Regions from separate parts of the Streptococcus sanguinis genome, predicted to be linked through region 1. Evidence: predicted binding sites of a transcription regulator. Region 1 holds the regulator's gene; the other holds the start of a gene.
The links. The regulator NrdR, encoded in region 1, represses ribonucleotide reductase genes. The targets are predictions, from matches to a motif close to ACACNATATATNGTGT.
Positions count from the first base shown of each region.

Region 1 (5,326 bases):
AGTTGGTCAGATGATTGGTTCATTCGGTATCCTTATGGGGGTAGCGGCAGCTATCTATCACAACGTGGATGCTGACAAGAAGCACAAATACAAAGGTATGATGATTGCGACTGCTTTGGCAACCTTCTTGACAGGGGTTACTGAACCAATCGAGTACATGTTCATGTTTGTTGCAACACCACTGTATATCATTTATGCATTTGTACAAGGTGCTGCGTTTGCAATGGCTGACATCGTTAACCTTCGTGTGCACTCATTCGGTTCTATCGAATTCTTGACCCGTACTCCTATGGCCATCAATGCTGGCTTAGGAATGGATATCATCAACTTCATCTGGGTAACTATCCTCTTTGGTGTTGTGATGTACCTCATTTCTAACTTCATGATCAAGAAGTTCAACTACGCAACTCCAGGACGTAATGGTAACTATGAAACAGCAGACGGTTCAGATGAAGCTTCTTCATCAGAGTCAACTGGCGGTAAAGTTGCTGAAGCATCTCAAGCAGTAAATGTTATCAACCTTCTGGGTGGTCGCGCTAATATCGTAGATGTAGATGCATGTATGACTCGTCTGCGTGTGACTGTCAAAGATGCTGAAAAAGTTGGAACAGAAGAACAGTGGAAAGCTGAAGGCGCTATGGGCTTGGTTATGAAAGGCCAAGGCGTTCAGGCTATCTACGGACCAAAAGCTGACGTTCTCAAATCTGATATTCAAGACTTGTTGGATTCTGGTGAAGTGATTCCTGAAACACTTCCTAGCCAAAAAGCAGAATCAGCAGCTGCCGAAGTTACTTACAAAGGTGTGACTGAGGAGGTTGAAACTGTTGCGGACGGTCAAGTCATTGACTTGGCAAACGTTAAAGATCCAGTCTTCTCACAAAAAATGATGGGCGACGGATTTGCAGTTGAGCCTGAAAACGGTAAGATTTATTCACCAGTTGCCGGTACAGTAACTAGCGTCTTCCCTAGCAAGCATGCTATCGGTCTTGTAACAGATAACGGCTTAGAAGTTTTGGTACATATTGGTTTGGAAACTGTTAGCCTTGAAGGTAAACCATTCGAAGTTCATGTTTCAGAAGGTCAAAAAGTTGCAGCTGGAGATCTTCTAGTCACGGCTGACTTGGAAGCAATCAAGGAAGCAGGACGTGAAACTTCAACAATCGTAGTCTTCACAAATGCGGCAGCTATCAAGTCTGTAACAGTAGAAAAACTTGGTCAAGCATCTGCTAAGACAGTTGTTGCTAAGGTTGAATTGTAAAATAGAAAAGAGAAATCATGGCAAAATTCCTGACATTAAATACTCATAGTTGGATGGAAGAAGAGCAAGAAATCAAGCTTAATCAGCTTGCAGAACGCATTCTTCAAGAAAAGTATGATGTCATTTGCCTGCAGGAAGTCAATCAATTAACGGAGTCTGAACAGGTTGTTCAGGCTCCTTTCTATCAGGCGGTTGAGGGCGCAATTGAGATCCATCAAGACCATTTTGCTCTTTGTTTGGTAGAAAAATTGGCTGAGGCAGGACTGGACTATCATTGGTCCTGGGCCTATAATCATATTGGGTTTGATATTTATAACGAAGGAGTGGCAATTCTGTCCAGAAAGCCGCTGACTCCTAGAGAAGTTCTGGTATCAGAGGTTAATGATCCTAGGGATTACCATACCCGCAAGGTCTTGCTAGCCGAGACTGAGGTTGATGGTCAATTGTTGACAATTGCCTCCTGCCATCTGTCTTGGTGGGACAAAGGTTTCCAGGGAGAATGGGCTAAGCTTGAAGAAGAGCTTCTCAAGGTTAAAACTCCTCTGGTCCTCATGGGCGATTTCAACAATCCAGTCGGCCAGCAAGGCTACCAGACTATCTTAGCCAGTCCGCTGAAGCTGCAGGATAGTCATGCCGTTGCGAGAGAAGCTATCGGAGAGGCGACAGTAGAAGGTACTATTGCAGGCTGGGATGATAATAAGCATGCTCTGAAGATAGACTATGTTTTCACTAGTCAAGGGATGGACGTTGAGCGTTCCGCTGTCGTCTTTGACGGGAAAGAAACCCCTGTTGTCAGTGACCACTTTGGTTTAGAAGTGCAAGTGACATTATAAAAAAAGATGAGGCAAGGCCGTGAAAGTGGCAGATTTGCCTCTCTTTTTCTTTTTGATAAAAATATATTAGGAGAAAATGGCGAAATTTTACACCCCAAACGGCTGTCTTTTGTTATTCTTGAAAACGTGTTATAATGAAGTATTAGGATTCTAGGAGGAAATGGTATGCGTTGTCCGAAATGTGGTGGGAATAAATCAAGTGTAGTTGATAGCAGACAGGCAGAAGATGGAAATACAATCCGTCGCCGTCGTGAGTGTGAAGAATGTCAGCACCGCTTCACGACCTACGAGCGCGTTGAAGAGAGAACCCTAGTTGTTGTCAAGAAGGACGGGACACGCGAGCAATTTTCTCGGGATAAGATTTTTAACGGTATTATTCGCTCCGCTCAAAAGCGGCCAGTATCTAGTGACGAAATAGAAGAGATTGTCAACCGAATCGAGCAAAAGGTCCGCAGTCAGAGCGATAATGAAATCAATAGTGAATATATTGGATCCTTAGTCATGGATGAACTGGCCGAGCTGGATGAAATCACCTACGTTCGTTTCGCCAGTGTTTACCGGAGTTTCAAGGATGTGGGAGAGCTAGAAAGCCTGCTCAAGCAGATTACTAAGGGGTCCAAGAAGAAAAAGGACAAATAAATGAAACCGAACCATCAGTTTTCTTTCTTGCGCAATAATGCAGTCAGCCCAGATATTGCTATTTTGACCAAGCTCTATCTGCCGATTTTGGGGAGAGAAGCAGTAGCACTTTATCTTTATCTGCTGTCTTTTGTGGATAATGGGCAAAAGCAGCACCTCTTCAGTCAGATTCTCAATCATTTAGATTTTGGACTTAATATTTTAGAAGAAAGTTTTGAGCGTTTAGCGGCGATTAAGCTAGTGGACCTTTATCAAACAGATGACCATTATCTGGTTCAACTCCACCCAACCTTAACGGCGGAGGAATTTTTCAGCCATAATGTGTTCAGTCGGCTCTTGGAAAAGAAAATCGGAGAAGCTGCTGCAGAAGCCCTGCGACCAGAAAATCCTAGCGGAGATAAATTGATCAAGCCTTTTATGCAGGTGTTTGGTATGGAAGCTGAGCAAGCAAGGACAGTGCGAAAGGCCAATGATTTTGACTTGGAGTATTTCAAGCAACGGATGGCTCAGGACAATCTTCGCTTTGCCAATGAAAAGGAAGATGTGTTAGAATTGTTTGCAATTGCTGAGCAGAAAAAGTGGACTTGGTATGAGACCTATGTCTTGGCTAGAGAAACTGCTGTTTCTCAGGTTATTTCTACCAAGCGGATGAAGCAAAAGCTAACTCAGAAGCCGGCAGAAGGTCAGTTTTCTAAGCAGGAGCAGTCTATTATCCAAGAAGCGAAACGAACATCGCCAATGGTCTTCCTAGCAGAAATCAAAAAGACCCGTCATGCTGCTATTACGCGGACAGAGAGAAAGCTTTTGCTGGATTTAGCTGAATTAGGTCTTTTGGACGAAGTTATCAACGTAATCTTGCTTTTGACCTTTAATAAGGTGGATTCAGCCAATCTCAATGAAAAGTATGCCCTCAAGGTAGCTAATGATTTTTCTTATCAAAAGGTGACGACAGCTGAGGATGCAGTCTTGAAAATCCGTGAGCGCAACCAGCAGCCCCAGAACCGTTCAGCTAAATCTGGACAAGGCTCTTCCAAGAGCAACGTACCTGACTGGAGTCAGCCGGATTATAAAAATGAAACGAGCGCAGAGAAGCAGGCCGAGCTAGAAGAGCAGAAACGTCGGCTCTTAGCCAAACTTGAAGGAGGAGGCGAATAAATGGAGAAAATAGGACAAAATATGCCTCATATGAATAGGGTGCGGCAGTTTGACTATCAGGAGCTGGTCAAGCAAATCATGGCAGACCCAGATGTGGCAGCCTTTATCCAGCAGGAAAAGCTGACCCAAGCTGAGATTCAGCGCAGCGTCTCCAAGTTTAACCAGTATATTACGGAGCGTAACCGCTTTTTGCTGGGGGACGAGACCTATATTGCCAAGGGCTATAAGCCAATCTTGGTGAAAAATGAAGGCTATGCGGATGTTGCCTATGAGGAGACGCCTGAGTTGATTGAGCAGGAGAGACAGGAGGCTATTAGAAGCCGTCTTAATCTTATCAGCCTACCAGCCAGTCTCAAGGAGGCTAGTCTGGCTCAGGTGGATCTGGACGATGTTGGCCGCTACAAGGCTTTTGAACTGTTGACCAACTTCGTTGCTGAGTTTCCACATTACCAGAAGGCTGTTTATCTCTACGGCGATTTTGGGGTCGGTAAGAGCTACATGATGGCTGCTCTGGCGCATGATTTGTCAGAAAAACGCAGTGTTTCAACGACTCTGCTACATTACCCAAGCTTTGTTTTGGATGTTAAGAATGCGATCAGTTCTGGCTTGGTCAAGGAAAAGATTGACCAGGTCAAGACAGCTCAAGTGCTGATTTTGGATGATATTGGTGCAGAGCAGTCTAGCCCCTGGATGCGCGATGAGATTTTGCAGGTCATTCTCCAGCACCGCATGCAGGAAAATCTGCCAACTTTCTTTACTTCTAACTTTAGTTTTGCTGATTTAGAGCGTCACTTTGCCAGCTCTAAGAATGGCGATGAGACTTGGCAGGCCAAGCGGGTTATGGAGCGAATTAAGTTTCTGGCTCAGGAGGTACGCCTAGAAGGAGAGAACCGCCGATGAATGAAACAATTAACTTGATGAATGCTCACACGTCTGTCCGCCGCTTTACGGAGAAGCAGATTTCGGATAAGGAATTACGTGCCATCATTAATGCGGGTCGGGCTGCGTCCAGCTGGAAGAATTTCCAGTCTTACTCTATCATTGTAGTGCGAAGCAAAGAAAAAAAAGAAGCCCTCTTTGGCTTGGTGCCCCAAGAAGCCATTCGGCAGTCTTCAGCCTTCCTGCTTTTTGTTGGCGACCTCAATCGAGCTCAAAAGGGCGTTCAATTGCATACGGAAGACTTTTATCCTGAGGGGCCGGAGAATCTTCTGATTAGCTCAGTAGATGCCGCTTTAGCGGGGCAAAATACCCTGTTAGCAGCTGAAAGTTTGGGTTATGGCGGAGTAATCATTGGACTGGTTCGTTATGCTGCCAGTCAAATAGCAGAGCTTTTCAAGCTACCGGACTACACTTATCCGGTTTTTGGGATTGCTCTGGGAAATCCCAACCAGAACCATGCAGTTAAGCCACGTTTGCCTTATGAAGCAGTGGTCTTTGAGGA
Region 1 is NZ_CP054570.1:359,184-364,509, forward strand. It holds gene FOC72_RS01775 (PTS transporter subunit IIBC) at 1-1,258, shown strand, start outside; gene FOC72_RS01780 (endonuclease/exonuclease/phosphatase family protein) at 1,276-2,091, shown strand; gene nrdR (transcriptional regulator NrdR) at 2,257-2,730, shown strand; gene FOC72_RS01790 (DnaD domain protein) at 2,731-3,885, shown strand; gene dnaI (primosomal protein DnaI) at 3,886-4,785, shown strand; gene FOC72_RS01800 (NADPH-dependent oxidoreductase) at 4,782-5,326, shown strand, end outside.

Region 2 (5,326 bases), 1.0 Mb from region 1:
TCAGAAACTTTCCACTCTCCATTTATATAGTTTTTATATTGTGTCACTTGTCCCCTCCAAAATGTTATTAAATATTATTTTACCAAATTTTCTGAAAATTTCAACCAAAAGTTATAAATTTAAAGAATTTTTTCACAATTAAGATAGATCATCTAAGTTTGTTCATATTAGATCTGCTTATTTTTGTTTTCTTTGATTTCAACTTTATGCTCAAGCTTCACTCTGCCCCTGAAGAAAACTAAAAAAGACCAGGAAAATCTCCCTGATCTTAATTTTTCAGATTAATCAAAGTCCAGATATTCTTTTTCAAGCTCAAGAACTTCTTCCATCGTTGCACATTCGGTCAGTGCACGCTGAGCCAATTCTTCCATCTTCTTCGTATCCAGCTTCTTCATGAGGCTACGAGTCCGAAGAACTGAAGTCGCACTCATAGAGAATTCATCCAGGCCCATACCTACGAGCAATGGCACCGCAGTTTGGTCGCCGGCCATTTCTCCACACATACCTGCCCACTTACCTTCAGCATGAGCTGCCTTGATAACATTGTTAATCAAGCGAAGAATAGATGGGTTGTATGGTTGATAGAGGTAAGAGACTTGCTCATTCATCCGGTCAGCTGCCATAGTGTACTGGATCAAGTCGTTAGTACCGATAGAGAAGAAGTCTACTTCCTTGGCAAATTGATCCGCCAACATAGCTGCTGCTGGGATTTCAATCATGATACCCACTTGGATATTGTCTGCTACTGCAACGCCTTCAGCCTGCAACTTAGCTTTTTCTTCGTCATAAACCGCTTTAGCTTTGCGGAATTCTGTCAGAAGGGCTACCATTGGGAACATGATACGCAATTGTCCATGTACAGAAGCACGCAAGAGAGCGCGGATTTGTGTACGGAACATAGCATCACCAGTTTCAGAGATAGAGATACGCAAAGCACGGAAACCAAGGAATGGGTTCATTTCATGCGGCATATCGAAGTAAGGAAGCTCCTTATCTCCACCAATGTCCATTGTACGAACAACTACTGGTTTTCCATTCATTCCTTCAAGCACAGCCTTGTATGCTTCATACTGCTCATCTTCTGTTGGGAAGTCTTGAGAATCCATGTAAAGGAACTCAGTCCGGTAAAGACCAACTGCTTCTGCACCGTTAGCATTGACACCTTCAACGTCTTTCGGCGTACCGATATTGGCAGCCAATTCGAAGTGCTTGCCATCTGCAGTCACAGTCTGAGCATCCTTAAGCAATTCCCATTCAGCTTTTTGCTTAGCATAAGCCTCACCAGCTGCTTTAAATGCTGCGATTTGTTCTTCAGTTGGGTTGATAATCACTTCACCAGTGATACCGTTAGCTGCGATCACATCGCCGTCTTTTACAAGTTCAGTAATGTTATTAGTTCCCAATACTGCTGCGATTTCAAGCGTACGTGCCATGATAGCAGAGTGGCTTGTCCGTCCGCCGATATTGGTTACAAAAGCTTTAACAAATTTCTTATCCAGCTGTGCTGTATCAGAAGGAGTCAAGTCATGAGCAATCACAACTGATTCTTCATTGATAGACGCTGGGTTTGGCAATTTCTTGCCCAAAAGGTTAGCAAGAACACGCTTCGTCACGTCGCGAATATCTGCCGCACGTTCCTGCATATATGGATTGTCGTCCATGTTTTCAAAGAGAGTGATAAACATGTCCGTTACTTCTTTCAGACCAGCTTCTGCATTGGTCTTTTTCGCACGGATTGTTTCTTTGATTTGCCCAACCATTTCAGGGTCAGCAAGTACCATTAAGTGAGCGTCAAACACCTGAGCGGCTTCCTCACCAAGGCTATCTACTGCTTTCTCACGGATAACAGAAAGCTCGTTCTGTGAAGCTTCAAGAGCTGCATCCAAACGAGCCTCTTCTGCATTCGTATCTTCGACTGAAACAGTCTCAAATGATAAATCCGGTTGAACTAATAGATATGCCTTAGCAACGGCAACACCGTCAGATGCTGCAATTCCTTTAAGCATTTCTGTCATATTAAGCCAATCCTTCTTTTTCCATTGTTTCAGAGATTGCAGCGATAGCATCGTCTGCATCTGCACCTTCAGCTGAGATCTTAACATCAGCTCCTTGGCCAACACCGAGACTCATAACACCCATGATAGATTTCAAGTTTACTGATTTACCTTTGTATTCAAGCGTGATGTCTGAAGCGAATTTGCTAGCAGTTTGAACCAACAAAGTTGCTGGACGTGCGTGAATACCTGTTTCTGCTACAATGTGGAAATCTTTAGAAGCCATAGTTAGACTCTCCTTTTAAAAAATTCTTTTTGAGTTATTGTGATAACCCTTACAAGTTGATATTATATCACCTTTTGAAATCTTTTTCAAGAATTTTATAGCCCGCTTACAAAATATTTCTTAGGAAATGAAAACTCTTCTTATTATATTGAAGAGAGAATTTTCGAGCAAAATCCCACATTTCCCAAGCTTTATTCAAAAAAGTCTGCCACCAAATTTTCAATTGTTAATTTCTTATTTTATGGGAACTAATTGTTATAAAATAAGAATATAAACTCCTCCCTCCACTCCTCCTAGTGATTCCCTAAATTCTGTAACACAAGATATTGGATTTTTGTTTTTGGCGGAAAAGCTACTAGTCATTTTTCTAACATTTTAAGACTTGTTTAAGCATTGCTGCATCAGCATTTTGCTCCTTTTCTGCAATTTTTCACTTCTTTTCACTGCTTATACAAACACTATATATTGTATTGCAATCTATCCTATAACAAAATATCACACAATATTTAGTTCAAAACTATTGACATTCTATTTTCTTTTAGATATACTAGTTTCGTATTATTTAAAAGAAAAAACGAAAGTTTAGAGGAATTTTTAATGGTAACTATTTACTCAAAAAACAACTGCGTTCAGTGCAAAATGACCAAGCGCTTCTTAGATACTAATCATGTAGAATACCGCGAAATCAACTTGGATGAACAGCCAGAATTCATTGACCATGTCAAAGATCTTGGTTTCAATACTGCTCCTGTGATTCAGACAGCAACTGAGGCATTTTCTGGTTTCCAACCTGGTAAATTGAAAAAACTGTCTTAATGTAGTTTATTTTGAGGGCGGCGCGCCTTGATTGGGAGATAAACTAAAAGACAGATTATCAGGGCAAACTGCAGCTCCTATGCTCATAGGGGCCGTTTCTTTTGTAAGGCGGATATTTTTCCGCTAGCTAATTATCTTATTTATATAGAAAAGGAAAAACATGGGACTCAAACATTTAGAGGATGTGACATACTTCCGACTCAACAACGAAATCAACCGTCCAGTTAATGGTCAGATTATGCTTCATAAAGATCAAGAAGCCTTAAAAGCTTTTTTTAAAGAAAACGTTGAGCCAAACACCAAGCAATTTTCTTCTATCACAGAAAAAATTAAATATTTAATAGAAGAAAACTATTTGGAAAAGGAATTTATTGAACTTTATTCTCCTGAATACATCGAGGAGCTGACTGCTTTTATCCATGCTCAAGATTTCAAGTTTAAATCTTTCATGGCTGCTTATAAGTTCTACAACCAGTATGCCCTGAAGACAAATGATGGCGAATACTATCTGGAAAGCATGGAAGATCGGGTACTCTTCAACGCCCTCTACTTTGCCAACGGAGATGAAGCCATTGCCAAGGATATTGCCAATGAAATTATCCACCAGCGCTACCAACCTGCTACACCAAGCTTCCTCAACGCTGGTCGGGCTCGTCGTGGTGAATTGGTTTCCTGTTTCCTCATCCAAGTAACAGATGACATGAACTCTATCGGCCGCTCCATCAACTCTGCCCTGCAATTGTCTCGTATCGGAGGCGGGGTCGGTATTTCCCTCAGCAATCTGCGGGAAGCTGGAGCACCTATCAAGGGCTATGAAGGTGCTGCATCTGGGGTTGTGCCTGTTATGAAACTCTTTGAGGACAGTTTCTCTTACTCTAACCAGTTGGGCCAACGTCAGGGAGCTGGGGTTGTTTACCTCAATGTCTTCCACCCAGATATCATCGCCTTCCTTTCTACCAAGAAAGAAAATGCCGACGAAAAAGTTCGGGTTAAAACCCTCTCACTCGGTGTTGTCATTCCGGATAAGTTCTACGAATTAGCGCATAAAAATGAAGAAATGTACCTCTTCAGCCCATATTCTGTTGAACGCGAGTACGGTGTACCATTTGCCTACCTTGACATCACTGAAAAATATGATGAGTTGGTCGCTAATCCAAATATCACTAAGACTAAGATCAAGGCCCGTGATTTGGAAACAGAAATTTCTAAACTCCAACAAGAATCTGGCTACCCTTATGTCGTAAACATTGATACAGCCAACCGTTCAAATCCAATCGACGGTAAAATCATCATGAGTAATCTTTGCTCTGAAATCCTACAGGTACAAGAGCCTAGCCTCTTGAATGATGCGCAAGAGTATCTTCACCTGGGGACAGATGTATCATGTAACTTGGGCTCTACGAACGTTGTCAACATGATGACTTCGCCTGACTTTGGAAAATCCATCCGGACTATGACACGCGCCCTGACCTTTGTCACAGACAGCTCACACATCACAGCTGTGCCTTCTATCGACAATGGTAACAGTCTGGCGCATACCTTTGGTCTGGGAGCTATGGGACTGCACAGCTACTTGGCTCAGCAGTTGATTGATTATGGATCAGCGGAAGCTGTAGAGTTCACTAGCATCTACTTCATGCTTATGAACTACTGGACTTTAGTTGAGTCTAACAATATCGCTCGCGAGCGTGGCGTGACCTTCCATAACTTTGAAAAATCTGATTATGCCAACGGCACTTACTTTGACAAGTACCTGACGGGTGAATTTGTACCTAAGTCTGACCGTGTCAAAGAACTCTTTGCAAGCATCTTTATCCCATCTGCAGAGGATTGGGCAGAGTTGCGTGACAAGATCAAGGCTGATGGTCTCTACCATCAAAACCGCCTAGCTGTTGCACCAAATGGCTCTATCAGCTACATCAATGACGTTTCTGCTTCAATTCACCCAATTACCCAGCGGATCGAAGAACGTCAAGAAAAGAAAATCGGTAAGATCTACTATCCTGCTGCTGGTCTGTCAACTGAGACTATTCCTTACTACACCAGCGCCTATGACATGGACATGCGCAAGGTTATCGATGTCTATGCAGCCGCAACTGAGCACGTGGACCAAGGTCTTTCCCTGACTCTCTTTATGCGCAGTGATATCCCTAAAGGTCTTTACGAATGGAAAAAAGAAAGCAAGCAAACAACCCGCGATCTTTCTATCCTGCGTAACTACGCCTTCAAC
Region 2 is NZ_CP054570.1:1,365,336-1,370,661, forward strand. It holds gene FOC72_RS06475 (NADP-dependent glyceraldehyde-3-phosphate dehydrogenase) at 1-47, opposite strand, end outside; gene ptsP (phosphoenolpyruvate--protein phosphotransferase) at 282-2,015, opposite strand; gene FOC72_RS06485 (phosphocarrier protein HPr) at 2,017-2,280, opposite strand; gene nrdH (glutaredoxin-like protein NrdH) at 2,878-3,096, shown strand; gene nrdE (class 1b ribonucleoside-diphosphate reductase subunit alpha) at 3,257-5,326, shown strand, end outside.
Region 2: the regulator NrdR is predicted to act here: its motif matches at 2,736-2,751, upstream of nrdH (glutaredoxin-like protein NrdH).